3 regions of the Flavobacterium sp. W22_SRS_FK3 genome follow, and region 2 is predicted to be linked to each of the others. Evidence: riboswitches for the same ligand, from Rfam matches in the RefSeq annotation. Region 2 holds a riboswitch; each other region holds the start of a gene.
The links. A riboswitch is a leader RNA that binds a small molecule or an ion and turns the genes downstream of it on or off. The one in region 2 is predicted to bind S-adenosylmethionine.
Positions count from the first base shown of each region.

Region 1: it holds a riboswitch for S-adenosylmethionine, as region 2 does, so the genes downstream of both, ACEN2I_RS12325 (homocysteine S-methyltransferase family protein) here and ACEN2I_RS15285 (Na+/H+ antiporter NhaC family protein) in region 2, are expected to answer to the same signal.
Region 3: it holds a riboswitch for S-adenosylmethionine, as region 2 does, so the genes downstream of both, ACEN2I_RS12405 (alpha/beta fold hydrolase) here and ACEN2I_RS15285 (Na+/H+ antiporter NhaC family protein) in region 2, are expected to answer to the same signal.

Region 1 covers NZ_JBGQOF010000011.1:34,745-41,550, reverse strand. The annotation lists gene ACEN2I_RS12335 (NAD(P)/FAD-dependent oxidoreductase) at 1-713, shown strand, start outside; gene ACEN2I_RS12330 (hypothetical protein) at 939-1,073, shown strand; SAM riboswitch class I at 1,291-1,405, shown strand; gene ACEN2I_RS12325 (homocysteine S-methyltransferase family protein) at 1,731-2,735, shown strand; gene ACEN2I_RS12320 (hypothetical protein) at 2,801-3,241, shown strand; gene metH (methionine synthase) at 3,496-6,171, shown strand; gene ACEN2I_RS12310 (four helix bundle protein) at 6,250-6,516, shown strand; gene metF (methylenetetrahydrofolate reductase [NAD(P)H]) at 6,697-6,806, shown strand, end outside.
Region 2 covers NZ_JBGQOF010000016.1:7,929-14,734, reverse strand. The annotation lists gene ACEN2I_RS15300 (hypothetical protein) at 1-52, opposite strand, end outside; gene ACEN2I_RS15295 (hypothetical protein) at 123-2,150, opposite strand; gene fabG (3-oxoacyl-[acyl-carrier-protein] reductase) at 2,233-2,979, opposite strand; gene ACEN2I_RS15285 (Na+/H+ antiporter NhaC family protein) at 3,144-4,481, opposite strand; SAM-I-IV-variant riboswitch at 4,539-4,634, opposite strand; gene ACEN2I_RS15280 (DUF4302 domain-containing protein) at 4,769-6,106, opposite strand; gene ACEN2I_RS15275 (zinc-binding metallopeptidase) at 6,140-6,806, opposite strand, start outside.
Region 3 covers NZ_JBGQOF010000011.1:53,484-60,289, reverse strand. The annotation lists gene metK (methionine adenosyltransferase) at 1-59, opposite strand, end outside; gene ACEN2I_RS12415 (O-acetylhomoserine aminocarboxypropyltransferase/cysteine synthase family protein) at 1,045-2,352, shown strand; gene ACEN2I_RS12410 (hypothetical protein) at 3,040-3,240, shown strand; SAM riboswitch class I at 3,421-3,528, shown strand; gene ACEN2I_RS12405 (alpha/beta fold hydrolase) at 3,605-4,567, shown strand; gene thrA (bifunctional aspartate kinase/homoserine dehydrogenase I) at 4,589-6,806, shown strand, end outside.

The DNA of each region.
Region 1 (6,806 bases), on a different contig from region 2:
TTGCAGGAGGTTTAGGAAGTTTTGAGCCACGAAAACCTTTGATCGACGGAATCAATTTTTACGAAGATAAAGGAGTGAAATACTTTATCAAGAATCCGGAAAAATTCAGAGACAAAAGAGTCGTTATTGCCGGCGGAGGTGACTCTGCTTTAGACTGGAGTATCTTTTTAGCAAATGTAGCTTCAGAAGTAACCTTGGTTCACAGAAGAAATGAATTCCGTGGTGCTTTGGATTCTGTTGAAAAAGTACAGGAGTTAAAAACAGCAGGAAAAATTAAATTAATTACACCCGCAGAAGTGGTTGGAATTAAAGGAGCAGAGCACGTTGAGTCTGTAGATTTAGACGAGAACGGTGCGCACCGTAGTATTCCTTGTGATTATTTTATTCCACTTTTCGGATTAACGCCAAAATTAGGGCCAATCGGAAACTGGGGATTAGAAATCGAGAAAAATGCAATTAAAGTAAACAACGCCTTAGATTACCAAACCAATATTCCGGGAATCTTTGCTATTGGTGATGTGAATACATACCCTGGAAAATTAAAGTTAATCCTTTGCGGTTTCCATGAAGCAACTTTAATGTGTCAGGCAGCCTATCAAATTATCAATCCGGGTAAAAAATACGTATTGAAATATACAACAGTTTCAGGTGTTGACGGTTTCGACGGAACCCGTAAAGAAGCACCAAAAGCGGTTGTAAAAGCGATCGTTTAATTTTAGAGAGGCTATTACGTGGTTCTAAGCGACTACTATTTTTAGATACAAAAGCTCAAACTTATTTAGTTTGGGCTTTTTTGTTGATGTTAAGGTAAACTTAGTCTTTAAAAAGCTAAGTAACTTTGTGGCTTAAAATCTTTCAAAGAAAAAATTTAATTATAGTATTTTGAATAATAAAGATAAAATGCTAACTTTAAGAAAGTATTCAATAAATTATCTATTATGAACAATTGGAATGAAGAACAATTACGAGAAGAAAAGTCTAAAATTGACAACGAAATGGCCGCGACAGATAATGAGTTTTCAGATCATCAGGAAGTCATGGATACATTTCTAAAATGGGACAGAAGTTTTTAACCAACACTCATTTTGATCAATATAGTAAGCCCTTATCTTGGGGATTATATTAGACTAAGATTTAAAATCAAAGCTCAAAGTACTACTGTAGTTTGAGCTTTATCATTTAAGCAGCTTATGCTTAGAACTTCAGAATCTGAATAGTTTAGAAACTTAAAAAAACATTTGCATGTAGTAAGGCTATTTCATACCTTTGCACTGTTCTTAAAATTATTGAAAGTTATCACGAAAGGCGGAGGGAAAGACCCAATGAAACCTTAGCAACCCTTTATCATAAAGAAGGTGCTACATTCTACTTTATATTAATTCTTAATGTTAAAGATAGATAACACAAATACATACAGTATTTCCTAAAACTCTTCCTGACAACCATACAATATTATTTTACTGATTCAGTATGATGAGCGAATCATTGACGCATTTTTTGTAGTCACGGGTTCCCGCTTTCGCCTTTATCTCTACGTTTCACTACGAGGATACCGGCTTAATCCGGACTAGATAGCCAACCATCGTGAATTTTTGGAATTAATGTGAAACAAAATATAGTATTAGACCTGACGGATTTTTAACCCCTTCAGATTTATAATCGGAATTATAATTAAATAAAAACTTAGCATCTAAGGGCCTTAGGGACTTAGTAGCTAAAAGATAAAAAATATGTCAATAACAATTCAGGAAGCAATCAAAAAAAATATCCTAATCCTTGACGGGGCAATGGGAACCATGCTGCAGCGCTATAATTTCTCCGAAGAAGATTTTCGTGGAGAGCGTTTCAAAGATTTTGAACATCCGTTGAAAGGAAATAATGATTTATTATCCCTAACACAGCCGAAGGCAATCCGCGATGTGCACGCCGCATATTTCGAAGCTGGTGCTGACATCGTAGAAACCAACACCTTCTCTGGAACGACAATCGGTATGGCTGATTATTTTATGGAAGACCTCGTTTATGAGTTAAACTACGAATCGGCAAGAATAGCCAAAGAAGTAGCTAACGAATTCACAGCCAAAAATCCGGAGAAACCTCGTTTTGTGGCCGGTTCAATCGGACCGACAAACAGAACGGCAAGTATGTCGCCAGACGTAAACGATCCGGGTTACAGAGCCGTAACGTTTGATGATTTACGTATTGCGTACAAACAACAAGTGGAAGCCTTAATGGATGGTGGCTGCGATTTACTTTTAGTAGAAACCATTTTCGATACTTTAAATGCAAAAGCGGCACTTTTTGCCATCGAAGAAGTAAAAGACGAACGTAATATTGATATTCCAATCATGGTTTCAGGAACGATTACCGATGCGTCAGGAAGAACACTTTCCGGGCAAACGGTTGAAGCTTTTCTGATTTCAGTATCACATATTCCGTTATTGAGTGTAGGTTTCAATTGCGCTCTTGGAGCCGATTTGTTGAAACCGTATTTAAAAACATTATCACAGCATACACAATTTAACGTTTCGGCGCATCCAAATGCAGGTTTGCCAAACGCTTTCGGACAATATGATGAAACACCGGAACAAACTCAGGCCTTAATCAAAGAATATTTAGACGATAATTTAATTAACATTATCGGCGGCTGTTGCGGAACAACGCCGGATCATATTCGATTAATTGCTGAGGTTGCGAAGGATTATAAACCACGTGTTGCGCCGGTATTAGTATAATGTTTTATTAGAAGATTTAAACCTTTTACGAGAGAAGAGCATAATATTAGGAACTTAAAAAGAAAATGGAAGAAAGCAAATCAGAACATATATCTAATTTGGGAATGATAGTTATTTTTTTATTAGGTATGATTTTAATTTTTCTTGTTAGAAGTTATGATAATATTGAGCGTGAGAAATTTAAAAAGAGACTTACAGAAGAAACTATTGGATTTGCAACTAGAGCTGAGTATGGTGATGAAATTTCACATTTGAAATATTATTTTTATTTAAATGAGAAAATTTTATCGAAGATTGAGATAGAAGAAAGTGGTGAGACACTTATAAATAAGTTTTATAAAGTAAAATATAATCCAAATGATTTTAGTGAAAATTATATTGTTTTAGAAGATGAGTTAAAACCCGATTCGATTACCCTTGTTAAAGCGGGTTTTACTAAAGCAAAATATTATATATATGATGCAGGTGTAACTTGTAAATATATAGAAAAGTCAAAATGGAAATGATTTCGGTGGGAAAATAAAAGGTTATTGAAACCGAGTTTGCGTGAGGGATAGAAGTGAAAAGCCCGCAGACCAATGCAGTGAAACGGAATTGGTCGAGGACTTGTAACGGATAGCCCGGCCCTTGGGACACGCCCAAAATAAGATTATTAAAAACGAAATATACCGACAAGGTTTTTGAAAACCTTGCAGGAAAGAAAATAGAATAAAAAAACTCAGAATCTAAGCAACTTAGAATCTTAGTAACTTAAAAGAAAATGGCAGAAAAAAGAAGAGACCTTGTATTAGCAGGATTAGAACCATTGATTATTACGCCCGAAAGTGTTTTTGTAAACATTGGGGAACGTACGAATGTAACGGGTTCGCGAAAATTCCTTCGCTTAATCAAGGAAGAGAAATATGACGAGGCGCTTGATATTGCAAGACAACAAGTAGAAGGTGGAGCACAGATCATCGATATTAATATGGATGAAGGAATGCTTGATGGTGTTCAGGCAATGACAAAATTCCTGAATTTAATCGCATCAGAACCCGATATTTCGAGAGTGCCGATTATGATTGACAGCTCGAAATGGGAAATCATCGAAGCGGGTCTTAAAGTAGTACAAGGAAAAAGCGTTGTCAACTCGATTTCGTTGAAAGAAGGCGAAGAAGCTTTTATTCATCACGCCAAATTAATCAAACGTTACGGAGCAGCGGCCATTATCATGGCTTTTGACGAAGTAGGTCAGGCCGATAATTTTGACCGAAGAGTTGAAATTTGTCAGCGTTCGTATGATATTTTGGTTAATAAAGTTGGTTTCCCTCCGCAGGATATTATTTTCGATTTAAATATTTTCCCCGTTGCGACCGGAATGGAAGAACATCGCTTAAATGCTTTGGACTTTTTTAGAGGTACAAAATGGGTTAGAGATAATTTACCTCACGCACATATTAGTGGTGGAGTAAGTAACGTTTCGTTTTCTTTTAGGGGAAATGATACGGTTCGTGAAGCGATGCACTCGGTGTTTTTATACCACGCAATCAAGAACGGAATGACGATGGGAATCGTGAATCCGGAAATGCTATCGATTTATGATGATATTCCGAAAGATTTATTAGAGCACGTTGAAGATGTAATTTTAGACAGACGCGATGACGCTACAGAACGACTTTTAGATTTTGCAGAAAACGTAAAAGGCGAAGTGAAATCAGATGAAAAAGCGGTTCAGGAATGGCGTTTAGGAACTGTTCAGGAGCGTATTACACACTCATTGGTAAAAGGGGTTGATGCTTTTATTGAAGAAGATGTTGAAGAAGCGCGTTTGGCCGCAACAAAACCAATTGAAGTGATCGAAATCAATTTGATGACCGGAATGAATGTGGTTGGAGATTTATTTGGAAGCGGAAAAATGTTCCTGCCTCAGGTAGTAAAATCGGCACGTGTAATGAAAAAAGCAGTAGCGTATTTATTGCCTTATATTGAAGCCAGCAAACAAGCCGGCGACAAACAAGGAAATGGAAAAATATTGATGGCGACCGTAAAAGGTGACGTTCATGATATTGGTAAAAACATCGTTTCGGTAGTATTGGCGTGTAATAATTACGAGATTGTAGATCTTGGTGTTATGGTGCCTCCGGAAAAAATTATTGCCGCTGCGATTGAACATAATGTTGACATTATTGGGTTAAGCGGACTCATTACGCCTTCGCTTGACGAAATGGTGTATCTGGCCAAAGAATTAGACAAACAAGGAATCAAAATTCCAATTATGATTGGGGGAGCAACGACTTCGCGCGCGCATACTGCCGTAAAAATTGCTCCGCAATACAGAGAAACGGTTATTCACGTAAACGATGCTTCGCGTGCCGTTACCGTTGCCGGAAATCTGTTAGATCATAACCGAAAAATATATGCAGCGGATATTCGTGCAGAATATGATGCGTTTAGGGAAACATTTTTAAATCGTTCGAGAGATAAAAATTTCCTGACGATTGAAGATGCCCGTAGAAACAAATTACAATTGGATTGGAGTGAATATACGCCAGTCAAACCAAAAGTTATCGGTCCTCAAACTATTGAAATAGACTTGGATGTTTTGGTTCCGTACATTGACTGGACCCCCTTTTTTCAGACTTGGGAACTGCATGGAAAATATCCTGCGATTTTAACTGATGAGGTTGTGGGTGAACAGGCAACTGCTGTTTTTGCAGATGCTCAGGCGATGCTGAAAGTGATTCTGGAAGAGAAAAAACTAAAAGCAAAAGGTATTTACGGAATTTTTCCTTGTAATCAGGTTGATGACGATGATATTGAGTTAAGAGATGAAAACGGAAAAGTTTTAGAAAAATTTTTAACGTTGAGAGTGCAGTCGCAAAAGACCAAAGGAGCACCAAATATCGCTCTGGCTGATTTTATTTTGCCAAAAGAAAGCGGAATCGATGATTATATGGGAGCTTTTTGTGTCACCACAGGTTTTGGTGTTGATGAATGGGCGGCCGAATATGAGAAAAACCTTGACGATTATAATTCGATTATGGTAAAAGCATTGGCAGATCGTTTTGCTGAGGCTTTCGCCGAATATCTTCACGAAAGAGTTCGAAAAGATTTCTGGGGTTACGATTCAGATGAATCTTTAACCAATGAAGAATTGATTAAAGAATCTTATAAAGGAATCCGTCCGGCTCCGGGTTATCCGGCTTGTCCGGATCACTTAGAAAAACCAACGATTTGGAAACTTCTGGATGTTGAAAAACAGATTGGAGTAACCCTGACAGAAAGCATGGCAATGTGGCCGGCTTCATCTGTTTCAGGGTATTACTTCGGAAATCCAAAAAGTAAATACTTCGGACTCGGAAAAATAAAAGAAGATCAGGTGGTCGATTACGCCAAACGACGCAATGTACCGACAGATTACGCAATGAAATGGTTAAACCCTAATATAGCAGATTAAATTAGTTGATAGTTTTTGGTTGTTTGATTAATAGCATTTGGAAACTAGCAACAGACAACAAACAACTATCAACAAAATATGGATTACAGTAAATTAGATGTTTGGGTTGAAGCTCGGAAGTTGGTAAATTTTTTATATGATTCTACCAAGTTGTTTCCTAAAGAAGAAATATTTGGTTTGACGAATCAAATGAGAAGAGCTGCTATTTCAATACCTTCCAATATTGCTGAAGGTTGTGGACGGCAAACCTCAAAGGATACAATTCATTTTCTTCATATTTCAAGAGGATCTTTATGTGAATTGGAAACGCAATATTACCTGGCATTTGATCAAAAAATACATTGATGAAAAAAAAATAATACTGCTTTAGAACAAATTAAAACTTGCAAAAAGTTATTAAACGGATTTATTAACTATTATAAAAAATTAATATAGTTGATGGTTAGCAGTTGTTGGTTGATGGTTTCTCATCAATAACATTTGAAAACTAACAATAATCAACCAAAAACAATCAACCATTAAAAAATGAAAGTAACAGAACATATAGAAAACGCCAAAGGAAAAACATTATTTTCATTTGAAATTATTCCGCCTCAAAAGGGGAAAAGCATTCAGGAATTATACGATAATATCGA
Region 2 (6,806 bases):
TTACATCAATAGATGCAATTATATCGCTTTTTAATTTTTCATTTTTAGTCATTTGCTTAAATATTTATTAAAACAAATATATAAATATTATTTATTAAAAACTAAAAAACAATAATTATTTTCTATAACATCCCGTTATACTTCCTAACAAACCATTCCGTAGTCAATAAAGCAGTAATTAAAATCAACAACCAAACCCAATCAATTAAAGGTGTTTTGGTTGAGATATTCTTCTCTATCGATTTGTATTCTTTGTTTTCTAAAAGTGCGTGAATCAAATCATCGGCCTGATCTTCAAAAAAGGCTTTTCCGTTGGTTTGCAGGGCCAATTGTTTCAATTTTTGAACATCAGGATTTACAAATTGCTTTTCAATATCAAAATCTAAAATTTCAAAATGACTCGAATAGATGGTATTTGTATTTAATTCCTTTACCGTAAAATTGTATTTTCCGGCAATTAAACCATCCAGATTTGCGGAGAAAGAATTATTTCCTTTTAATAAATCGTAGTTTTTGGTTTGTTTGGTTTCTCCCTTTGTAACCGTAATGGTTAATCTTGCTTTTTCGTCAAACTCGTAATTCTTATTGAAATATTGGGCATTGATTACAATGGCTTCCCCCGAATTATAAAAACTCTCGTGTTCTACAACCAAAGATTTTTTTGAAGCTGATGTTGCCAGATACTGAATGATCTTATCCACAAAAACATCATATTTTTCAAATGACTGATTGTCAATATGACTTTGCAAACGCCATTTCCAGCTGTTTTCTCCTAAAAGAAAAGCCGTTCTTTTGCCCTGATTTTCGGCGAATGCCAATAAGGGAGTATTGGTAGAAACATTTCTGATTTTTGATGAAAGTAAAACGGATACGTTTCCGTTTGTCGTAATGGTTCCGAATAGATTTTGCAATGGCGGAAAGTTTTCAAAACCAATATTTTCAATGGCAAACAAATTAAATTGTGATTGAAACTCGTTTAAATAGTCTTCTCTCTGACCGCTCATTTTAAAAACCAGATTATTCTGTTTTTGGTTCAGATAATTAAAATCGGTGTTATTTCCGGTAATAATAAAACTGTTTGTTCCAGCTAATCTCTTATTATCAAAAATAGGTTTAAAAGCACTATTAGGCTGATACAAAACTAAAACCGAAACATCATTTAATTTATCCAGTTCATTTGGTTTTGTCAATATCACTTTACGCTGTGCATTGGTTTCAATAGAACGTTTCAAAGCTCCAATATCAGGATGATTTATCGATGAAACTATCGCAATAGTTGATTTTTGGTCAATCACTTCAACAGCAAAATTCTTGACATTATTATAACTGTTTTTCTCTTTTGCGCTAGAAGAAATAGTTGCTCTGAAAATTTGCAATCCTACTTTATCGGCAGGCAAAAGTAAATTTAGTGCAGCCGTTTTTTTAGACGGAGAAAAAGAAACTTTCTCTCTGGCCACAACCGAATTTCCTTGCGAAATAGTAAAATCTGCATTTACGGATTTATCACCAGCGTATTGCAGAAAAGCCTCAACCGGAAATTTATTTTTATGAAAAGCGTATTTGTTTACGTTTAACTGATTTATTTTTAAATCAAAAAACGTGGTTGTATCTCCTACAACCAAAGGATAAACTTTATTCTCAGGATCAAAACGATATACATAATTGTTTCCTGTAGTCTGATTTCCGTCTGTAATAATAACCGTTGGAAAAATCAGGTTTTTATTGATGCTTTTTAAATTCTTCGCAACCTCATCAAGATTGGTTTGCTTTCCTTTAAAATCAAATTTCTCCCAAGGTTTAAAATCTGCATCAAACTGATAGGACTGAATTTCAAACTTATCCTGAAGAGCCGGATTCGAAACCAAAGCCTTATATAATTCAGCTACTTTTTTATCCGATTTTAATGCCGCAATAGAACTTGAATTATCTACCGCAATTGCCAAAGGGGTTTTGGTAACTTCAAGCGAATTTTTAGTAATCACCGGATTAATCAGTAAAACCAACAATCCAAAAATGGCTAAAAAACGCAAAAAAGCCAAAAAAAGATTCATTTTCGAATCGCTTTTGGCTTTATAAAAATATTGAAAATACGACAATCCACCCGCTATTACTACAGAAAGTAATAATAATAGAATTGTGTTTGTAGTCATATTTGTAATTCGTATTGGAAAATTTATAATTCAAACATCTTAGGAAAACCTAAGAATCTTAGCAACTTAGAACCTTAGCATCTTAGGTCAGCATTCCTCCGCAAACATTTAAAACCTGTCCGGTAACATAAGCACTCATATCTGAAGCTAAGAAAAGACAAGCGTTTGCAACATCTTCAGTTGTTCCGCCACGTTTTAACGGAATCCCATCTCTCCAGCCTTTTACTACATCTTCCGGTAATTTTGCCGTCATCTCAGTTTCAATAAATCCAGGAGCGATCGCATTACAACGAATATTACGAGATCCTAACTCTAGTGCTACCGATTTTGTAAAACCAATTGCTCCCGCTTTTGAAGCTGCATAGTTGGTTTGTCCTGCATTTCCAGAAACTCCAACTACCGAACTTATATTAACAATAGAACCGGAACGCTGCTTTAAAAAAGTCTTCTGAATAGCCTTAGTCATATTAAAAACCGATTTCAAATTCACATCAATAACCTGATCAAAATCAGCTTCAGACATACGCATCAATAGGTTATCTTTTGTAATTCCAGCGTTATTAATCAAGATGTCAACCGTCCCAAAATCAGCCAAAACTGCATCCACAAAAGTCTGCGCTTCATTAAAATCTGCTGCGTTCGACTGGTATCCTTTTGCTTTCACTCCCAAACCGTTCAATTCTGCTTCTAAAGCTTGGGCTGATGATACAGATGAGCTGTATGTAAAAGCAACATTTGCACCATGTTTAGCAAAAACTTCAGCAATTCCTTTTCCAATTCCACGACTGGCCCCCGTAATAATGGCAACTTTTCCTTCTAGTAATTTCATATTCAAAATTAATTTTAATAATTATTTGTAGCTATTCCTGCTATCCGTTGCAATCTTTTATGTTTTTAAAGAAAAAACACAAAAGGATTTCCACTTCTATCAGGGCTAAAAACGACTTGTCAAATATAGAACAATTCCTTTTTAAAAAAAACCACAGTTCAATATTATAGATTGGGATTTCTAAACTTCAAAACTTTATTCACCCATTTGTCCCATACAGAACTATAGATAGCAATACTTGTAAAAGTCAATAAAAACAAATGATACCAGGCATTTCCAATCAAATCAAAAAAATCTAATTTTCCTTTAGCAAAGCTTAGAATTAATAAAACCTGGGCACCATAGGGCAAAATACCTTGGATAATACAAGAAAATATATCCAGAATAGTAGCCGTTTTTCTGGCATCTAAATCATACTCATCATTAATTTCTTTCGCAATTCCACCCGTAATTACAATCGAAACCGTATTATTTGCAATCGCTAAATTGGCAAAACCTACTAAAGTTCCAATACCTAATTGAGCTGATTTTTTGCTTTTTATTCCTTTTTTAATATGATATAAAACGTAATCAATTCCGCCTGCTTTATCCACCATCGCCGCCAATCCGCCCGAAAGCATCGAAAGCAGAAAAATATCTGTCATGCTTGTAAAACCTTCATATATTTTTTGGGTAAATTGTAGAAGTGTAAAACTATGCCCAAAAAAACCAATAATTCCTGCCAGCAAAGTCCCTATTATTAAAGTTGTAAACACATCTACACCTATTAAAGCTAGAATAATTACCAATAAATACGGAATGATGGTAATCCAATCAAAACTTGCTTTCGGAATTTCAACAGCAATAATTTCCGAATTTAATCCTAAATAAAACAGAACAATTATGGTTACAACAGCAGCAGGAAAAGCAATAAAAAGATTGATTTTAAACTTGTCTTTCAATTCACAACCCAAAGATTGTGTAGCTGCAATCGTCGTATCAGAAATCATAGAAAGGTTATCACCCAACATTGATCCGCCAAGCAAAGCTCCGGAAATTAAAGGCAGCGAAGCTCCACTGGATTCGGCCAGTCGAACTGCAATTGGGCCTATTGCAACAATTGCTCCAACAGATGTTCCTGTTGCAGTCGATAAAAAAGCCGCAATCAGGAAAATTCCTAATGGAAAATAAGCCGCATCAATCGTATTGATACCCATATTTACCACAGCATCCACTCCACCAGTAGCTTTACTCACTACCGCAAAAGCACCTGCAAGCAAATAGATGATACACATGGTCATTATTTTGCTTTCTCCACAACCTGAAATAAACGTTTTTGTTTTTTCTTCAGCTGATTCTTTAAATAACAAAAAAGCAGCAATAATGCCTACCAAAACAGCAACTGGAGATGGTAATGCATAGAAATCTTTTAAAAAGATCCCTGATCCTAAAAAAATAAAGATGAAAATTAATAGTGGTAGTAATGCAAAGGCATTTCCTTTTGCTCTTAAATTTTTTGTCATAAAATAGTTTATAAATGAAACGTTTACGACGATAAGAAAAATTTGGATAATAAAATGATAGACAACATTTTTTCCAAAGGATTTGGCTTATCGTTTTAGCACCTTGCTTGTTTTGCAGGTTGCTATCTCTTTGCGAGATTCGTGATAACGGCTGCAAAAATAGTAATTATTTTATTGAATTGATTATATTAACATCTTTTTAATTCAAAATAAATGTTTTAGATACAAAAAAGCAGCCCAAATTGAGCTGCTTTTCAACTAAAACTAAAACCAAACTAAAACTAAAACTAAAGTTGATACGTAGTTATTCTAAAGTTACTTGCTGCACTTGTAAATGTGTAAACAGTATTAGTATAGGTTATTCTGAATGCCTCCTTTTTAACATACAACCCCTGAGGATTTGTTAATTCAGCATCTAACTCATTTAAAAATGCTCTTGAGGCAGCAGCTACCGTCCATCCGTCATTCGACAGAATTAAAGTTTTCTTAGTAGCATCTTCACTAGTAATTATAAAATGATATATAGAAGCTTTACCTCCATTAAATCTATACTCAATATAACTTCCATTTAAAGCAGTATTAAAGTAAAACTGAATTCTGGCAAGTTTTTGAGTAGCTGGTAAAGTAGCATTTACTTTATCTATTAATGATTTAGCATAACTTGATGTTGAAGGTGCTGTGTATAAATTTGCATCTATATAACCAAACACCATTTGAGGATTTCCTTCTAAAAGAAGTTTATAATCGTCAGTTAAAACAAGAGGTTCATTCGAATATTTTATAGTTGCTGTTACTCCGCCTGTTCCAGTTGCTGTAAAACTTCCATCAGCATCATTATATATAAAATTAGTTAGTTTTTGACCTTTAACTTCTACAGCCGGACTAACAACAATTCCGGTTGGTGTATATCCAACTCCCATACTGATAACCTCGCCAGAATCATCTATAGCACTTGAATTTGAAAATCTGGTAGCTGATGAAAAAGAAAAATCATATTTTTTAACTGTAGTACCATCGTTCGTTTCTAAAAATCTAAAAAGAGGACGAGATGATGAACCAATTACATTTTTTTCTGTTTCTAAATTCTCTGCTAAATCTACCCAATCCTGAGCTGTCGCTTTCACAAAACGAACTTCTCTAACCAATCTGTTACTTTTAAAAAGGATATCTCCATTTTCCTGACCATAATACAGAAACTGAAAATCCCCTAAATAACCTTTCCCTCTTAGAGCCGTTGTTGGATAACTGTTCGAATCTGATAAAAGGTGAATTCTGTTATAAGTATCAAACAATAAACTTACAGTACTACCTAAAACTACATTATAGTCACTGGTATACTTTTCTGTATCATCATCAAAATCTGATGCCATTTCAACTTTATTACCAGGCAAAAATTTAAACAAATGGGTATATCCTCCTAATTGAGTATCATCTGTAAAATAGACCGCTTTCCACCCATTCTCTGATGCAAGCAAAGCATCATTAAGCTCACTTTTTTGAGCATTTAATCGCTCAGTAGGAGTTTGATCGAACAATTGATCTGCATCGGTATTATTACTGCAAGAACCTAAATACAGTGTCAAAAATGCCAGCATGAGGTACTTAAATATGTTTTTTAGTTTCATAATATTATCTATTAAATTATATAGTGACGAAAATTAATTATTTACAACCTCATTTGTATTTTTCTCAGCTTCATCTCTTAAAGCATAGAAATCCATATTAAATGCATCTTTATAATATTGCACTACAATAGCTTCTTTTTGCTTTAATTTTGCTCTTCCGTCTGCAGGCATACTGGCTAAAATAGCCGCATACTCTGCTTTTGTACTTGATAAAATAGTAGAGGCTGTTTCTGCAAAATCTTCAATAACATTATTTCTGGCGTAATTGGTTATAAAACCCAAACTTCTTGAAGTTGCAAGCACCTCCAGATGCCACGTTCCTGTATAACCTCCTGGCGTAATTTTTTGCCAGGCCTCTTCGTCAAAAGGTTTGTTCTGATTTAGTATATGTACGTACTCATGTTGTATGGTATGAATAAACTCAGTAACATTTGCCCGATTTTTTTTGTTTAAATAATCTACTTCAAATAATGTAATTCTTTGTCCGGAATCTGCAATCCCTAAAGTTCTGGTTCCGTTTGTATTAGAATTTACGCCCCCAACCAATACAATTTCTCTTGGAGCAACTTTCTTTACAAAATCATAACCTCCAACTGTTGTATAACTGTCTATCCAAATTTTCTTTACCACATCTAAAGCGGGTTGCACTTTATCAACCATTGGAGGAAATAAAAAACGGTTATTATCTACCGTATTCTGA
Region 3 (6,806 bases), on a different contig from region 2:
TCTGCAACTTTGTCCGGATGCCCTTCACTAACAGATTCTGACGTAAATAAATAAGCCATAATAATGTATTAAATTAAAATTAAGCGAGGAAAATAATTGCTGAAAAAGACTAAAGGAGAGTTTCTGCTTTAGCATTTTTTACTACTGAAATCGATCTTTCAGTATCCATAACGAACCATTTCATTATGAAGAGGTTGCAATCAGTTCAAATTTTTCCTCTGTATTAGGGTGCAAAAGTACAAAACCATTTTGATTTGCAAATTAAAGTTCTGTATTTTTTATTTTTATAAAGATAAATTTAACATAGCATACTATTTTGATAGGGTAATTGAAATTAATTTGCTTTTTGTTTGGAGTTTTCAAAAAAAGTTCTCAAATTTGCCAAACAAACAATTAGAAAAATGAATTTAGTTAATAAAAATATGTGCTGTATGATGTCGAAAGTTTCCGCAGAGTTTACTATTGTTTAGTATCTAAATCTAAAATAACAATAAGACCTCTGCCAATCGCGGAGGTTTTTTTTGATTCAAATCGAAATAAAATTTAAACCAACTGAGAAATATAAGTCTTGCTTAAAGTAAAAAATAAAAACTAAAATGAACTTATATCCCTTATATGGTGAAAACTAAAAAAATAAAATGAATAATTCAGTGGTAAATAAAATGATGATGTGTTGTGTGATGCCGATGTGCATCCCAATTTGCTATTGCCGAAAGTGAAAGATAAAATCTTTGTTATAGTTCCTTACTATAAGCCCTTTTGGTAGCCATCCGAAAGGGCTTTTTTTATTTCAATTACTTTAAAATTAAAAATCATGAAAACACTATATAGAATCTTGAAAGTAATTAACCCAAAAAACATTTTTGGATTAGTTCAAAATCAAAAAACAAACTTCAGTTTGCAAAAAGGAAAATTATACTCTAACCAAACAGACTCATTGCTCGCACATATGTATTCTGCGGAAAACGATAACCTTTTTATTTAAAGAAATAATTTAAAAATCAATTTCAATAAAATATTAATAATACTTAAAACTAAGAAATCATGAGCAAACAAAAATTCGCAACAAATGCACTTCACGCTGGACACGATGTAACTAAAAATGGAAACACAAGAGCAGTACCTATTTATCAAACATCATCATACGTATTTAATAATGCTGATCATGCTGCCAATTTATTTGGTTTGGCTGAATCCGGATTTATTTACACCAGATTAAATAACCCTACAAACGATGTTTTGGAACAACGACTGGCATCGCTAGAAGGCGGAATCGCAGCAGTAGTGACAGCATCTGGAGCATCGGCAATTGCAACGACTTTTTTAACGCTGCTAAAATCGGGCGATCATATCGTAGCTTCAAATAGTTTATACGGAGGCACCTACAATCTGTTAAAAGTAACTTTGCCTCGTTTAGGAATTACAACGACTTTTGTTGATCCTTTAATAGCTGAAAACTTTACGAAAGCAGCAAAAGAAAATACAAGAGCTTTTTTTGTTGAATCTCTGGGAAATCCAAAATTAGATGTATTGGATTTGAAAGCCATTTCGGCGGAAGCCAAAAACTTTAAAGTACCCTTTATTGTAGATAACACTGTGGCAACACCTTATTTATTAAAACCCATTGAATACGGGGCAAACATTGTAATCCATTCTTTGACTAAATATCTTTCAGGTAACGGAACTTCATTAGGAGGTGTTATTATTGATGCTGGAACTTTTGACTGGTCGAACGGAAAATTCCCTGAATTTACAGAACCTTCATCAGGATACCACGGATTAGTATATCATGAAGCGCTTGGAAATGCAGCTTTTATTGCAAAAGCAAGAATTGAAGGATTACGGGATTTTGGAGCAGCTTTGAGTCCATTCAATGCTTTTCAGATTATTCAGGGTTTGGAAACTTTGCCAATCCGAATTAAAAAACACAGCGAAAATGCTTTGGCTTTAGCTGAATGGTTAGAAAAACAAGATCAGGTGATATGGGTTAATTACCCTGGCTTGAAATCGAGCAAGTATTATGATTTAGCTCAGGAATATTTGCCCGAAGGTCAAAGTGGCGTTATTACTTTTGGTTTGCATGGAGGTTTTGAAGCGGCCAAAAAAGTGGTTGACGAAACAAAATTGTTCTCACTTTTAGCAAACATAGGTGACACTAAATCGCTTATTATTCATCCTGCGAGTACAACCCATCAACAGTTAACTGATGAAGAGCAATTGGAAACTGGCGTTTCAAAGGATTTGATTCGACTTTCAGTAGGAATTGAAGATGTCGAAGATTTAATTAATGACTTGAAAACAGTTTTTGCAAGTGTTGCAAAATCGCCTAATACAGTATTTAATAAAAATTAAAGTTTTTTGTTTTAAAATTGCCTTTAGTAAACTCAGTTTTAACAGAGGTGATTTTTTTATAGATAAATACTTGTTTTTTTAAATGAGTAAACAGTTTAACTTTTCTATAAGTTCTTTGAAATTTTAATTTTGAGAGTTTAAATATGTAAGATTTTTACTTGTTTTTTGTAAAATGTGATTTTGTAAGATGTTTTTTAATGATAATCTGTAAGTTATTTTGTTTTTTGAAGTTTTTTCGTGCATATTTATTTGGTGCATTAAAAAAATATTTGCATATTTGTTAAACCCAAAAACTACTAAAAATATGTTTAATCAATCTAAAATGTTTTGCGTCCTTTCGAGAGAAACCGTTGGGTTGTCTATTGCTTAAAATTGTAAATACAATATTAATATAGCAAAGCCTCCCAAAGTAATTGGGAGGCTTTTTAAATTTATACAAAATGCTAGAGTTTTTTAAAATAAAATATAAATCACAGATGAATGATTCCCTACAGATGAACAAAATGTTCAATGTCGCGTCTATTTGCATATTCGTCTGTTGATTCCAAAAGTATAGTAAGTTAAAACGACTTAAACCCTTTTGGTATCTAAATCCAAAAGGGTTTTTTTATTTCGTCAGCTTGCCGTAACAAAATGATAAAACAATAATAAAGATAATAATACATAAACAAACTAAAACTTAATATTATGCGAACTTTAAACTACTTAACAAAGACATTTTCAACATTGAAAAACATAAGGGCAAAAAGAAATAATCCGCCGCCAATAAATGAATTGATTCATCCAAGATTTGGTCTCATGGAAACGGATAAAAAAACAACTACTAAAGAAGCCAACTCTTTATTGTTTTTGATGTATTCAAAAGAAAATGATACTCTTTTCATCTAAATTGAAAAAACATCATAAAATAGGGTGAAGCCTTCTGGAATTTACTGGATTTTACATTCGGTAATTTTCTGCGTATAATAGTTTTTGTTATTTGATATAAAAATAATCTCTTTAGATTAAATTTGTTTGTTTAAGAAAATAGTATTTAATTTGCACCATTAAGTTCAGAAACGTATTGAAATGTTATAAAGAAAGGACGAGGGATTAGACCCGATGAATCCTTAGCAACCCTTCGGTAAAGCGAAGAAGGTGCTGCATTCTACCACGCCCAACGTGGAAAGATAACAAAAAGAGTTTTTCTAGTTTCGTTCTAGACTTTCTTTCTAATATTTCCATATACAAATCAAAAATAAAAGATTTGAAATTGGAAAGTATACCAGACCCTATCATATTACAAAATTTCACTACCGAAAGTGGTGCTTCATATAATTCATTATCCTTAAGTTTTGCACTTTTTGGTTTACCGCTGCACAGTGCACCAATTGTTTTGGTCAATCATGCTTTAACAGGAAATGCACAGGTTACCGGTGAAAATGGCTGGTGGAATGATTTGATTGGTGATGGAAAAACAATTGACACTACCAAATATTCAGTATTGGCATTTAATGTTCCGGGCAATGGGAACGATTCTTTTACTATCGAAAATTATAAGGATTTTACGGCCAGAGATATTGCCCGTATCTTTTTGAAAGGAATCCAAGCATTAAAAACCGGACAGCTTTATGCTATCATTGGAGGTTCTGTAGGCGGTGGAATTGCCTGGGAAATGCTGGCTCTTGAACCTAATATTACCAAGCATCTGATTCCGATAGCGACAGATTGGAAATCGACAGACTGGATGATTGCCAATTGTTATTTGCAGGAGCAAATTCTGAATAATTCATCAAAGCCAATCGAGGATGCCCGAATTCACGCCATGTTGTGTTATCGTTCTCCGGAATCATTCAAAGAAAAATTTCAGAGAACCATTAATCAGGATCTTTTAATTTTTAATATAGAAAGCTGGCTGGCACATCACGGAGATAAATTACAAAAAAGATATCAATTGGCTTCTTATAAATTGATGAACCAATTGCTTAAAACAATAGATATTACCCGAAACGGAGAAGATTTCCAAACTTTAATGTCAAAATCAAATGCAGATATCCATATTATCGGAATCGATTCTGATTTGTTTTTTACACCAAAAGAAAACCGGGAAACGTTTCAGGAGTTAAAAAAGTTCAAAGAAAATGTTTTTTACAGCGAAATAAATTCAGTACATGGACATGATGCTTTTTTAATCGAGTACAAACAATTAGATAATTTACTGGCTGCTATTTTTTAAGCAGAATAATAAAAAGATAAAATGAAAATATTAAAATTTGGAGGTAAGTCATTATCAAACGGAGAAGGACTTAATAAAGTCGTTTCTATAATTGCCGAGAAAGTAAACCAGGGCGAAAAAATTGCCGTAGTAGTTTCTGCAAGAGGAAATGCTACGGATGAATTAGAATATATTTTAAAAATTGCCGCTAAAAACGGTGATTACAAAAGATTATTAGAAAATTTTAAGACCTACCAAATTTCAGATTATCCTAAGGTCGATTTATCTGAAGAGTTTACTATTTTGGATAAACTTTATGAAGGGGTAAGTTTAATTGGCGATTACAGCAATAAAATTAAAGATCAGATTTTGTCTAAAGGCGAATTGCTTTCTGCAAAACTATTAACTGCAATTTTAATCGAAAAAGGAATTCCTGCTAATTTTGCCGATTCAAGAGAGCTGCTAAAAACAGACTCTAAATTTGGTGATGCACAGCCTTTGGAACAGCTTTCCAAGAAAAATGTTGTCAATTATTTTAAAGAGTACAATGGATCGACTGTTAATGTTGTAACTGGTTTTATTGGTTCGAATAACAATAACGATACGACAACTTTAGGAAGAAATGGCAGTAATTATACCGCTTCTTTGATTGCTAATTATTTAAATGCAGAGGAGTTACAAAATTTTACACACGTTGACGGTATTTATACAGCAAATCCTGATTTGGTTGCAGATGCTAAAAAAATAGAATTTTTATCTTTCAATGAAGCAAATGAATTAGCGAATTTTGGTGCTACAATTTTGCATGCCAAAACGATTATTCCTTTGTTGGAAAAAAACATCCCGCTTCGAATTTTAAATACATTCAACCATGAAAACCGGGGAACTTTAATCACTTCTGATACTGCAAAAGAAGGAATCAAAACGCTTTCGGTTCTTGAAAATGTTTCGCTTTTAAATCTTGAAGGCCGCGGATTGCTTGGGAAATCCGGAGTTGATGCCCGAATTTTCAAGGTAATGGGAGATCACAATATAAGTGTAAGTATTATTTCGCAAGGTTCCTCAGAAAGAGGAATTGGTCTTGTGGTTGCCACTGATAAAGCTACAACGGCAATGGTTGAATTGGAGAAAGAATTCGAAAATGATTTTTATTCAAAGGATGTAAATCAGATTACAGTAACAGATAATGTTTCGGTTATTTCAATCATTGGACAAGATTTAAGTACTTTTCATAAACCTTATACTGCTTTAATCAAAAATAAAATTGTTCCGATATTGTTTAACAATACCGTTACGGGTAAAAACGTGAGTTTGGTGGTTAAAAAATCGGAATTAAACAAAGCTTTAAACGTAATTCACGGAGAAATTTTTGGTGTCTCTAAAAAAATCAATATTGCTATTTTTGGACATGGGTTAGTGGGCGGAACTTTAATCAATCAAATTTTAGAATCTGCGGATGCTATCGAAAAACGAAAAGATATTAAGCTGAATGTCTTTGCCATTGCGAATTCTAAAAAACTGATTTTAAATAAAAATGGTGTGACTTCAGACTGGAAAAATGAAATTCAGAGTAAAGGACTTGATTACACTATTCAGGATATTATTGAGTATGCAGATAAATATCATTTAGAGAATTTAATTGCGATTGATAATACGGCAAGTGCAACATTCGTGGAGAATTATATTAAACTTGCAGAAAGCAGTTTCGATTTGATTTCGTCTAATAAAGTAGCTAATACATTGAGTTATGGTTTTTATAAGGAACTGAGAAAAGTTCTGGCTGAAAATCAAAAGAATTATTTGTATGAAACCAATGTTGGTGCCGGATTACCATTAATTGACACGATTAAATTATTACATCTTTCTGGCGAAAATATCACCAAGATAAAAGGAGTATTTTCAGGAACACTGAGTTATTTATTCAATAATTTCTCTGCAAAAGACGCTCCTTTTAGTGAAATTCTGCAGGAAGCAATTGATAACGGTTACACAGAACCGGATCCGCGCGAGGATTTATGCGGAAATGATGTGGGAAGAAAATTATTGATTTTGGCGAGAGAATTAGATTTACAAAACGAATTTGAAGAAATCTTAATTCAGAATTTAATCCCGGAACATTTACGTGAAGGAAATGTTTCTGACTTCTTAACCAAATTAAAAGAATTCGATCCGATTTACAATAAAATAAAAGCCGAACAAAAGCCAAATCACGTATTAAGATACATTGGTGAATTATCCGGTGATTTGCAAAACGATAAAG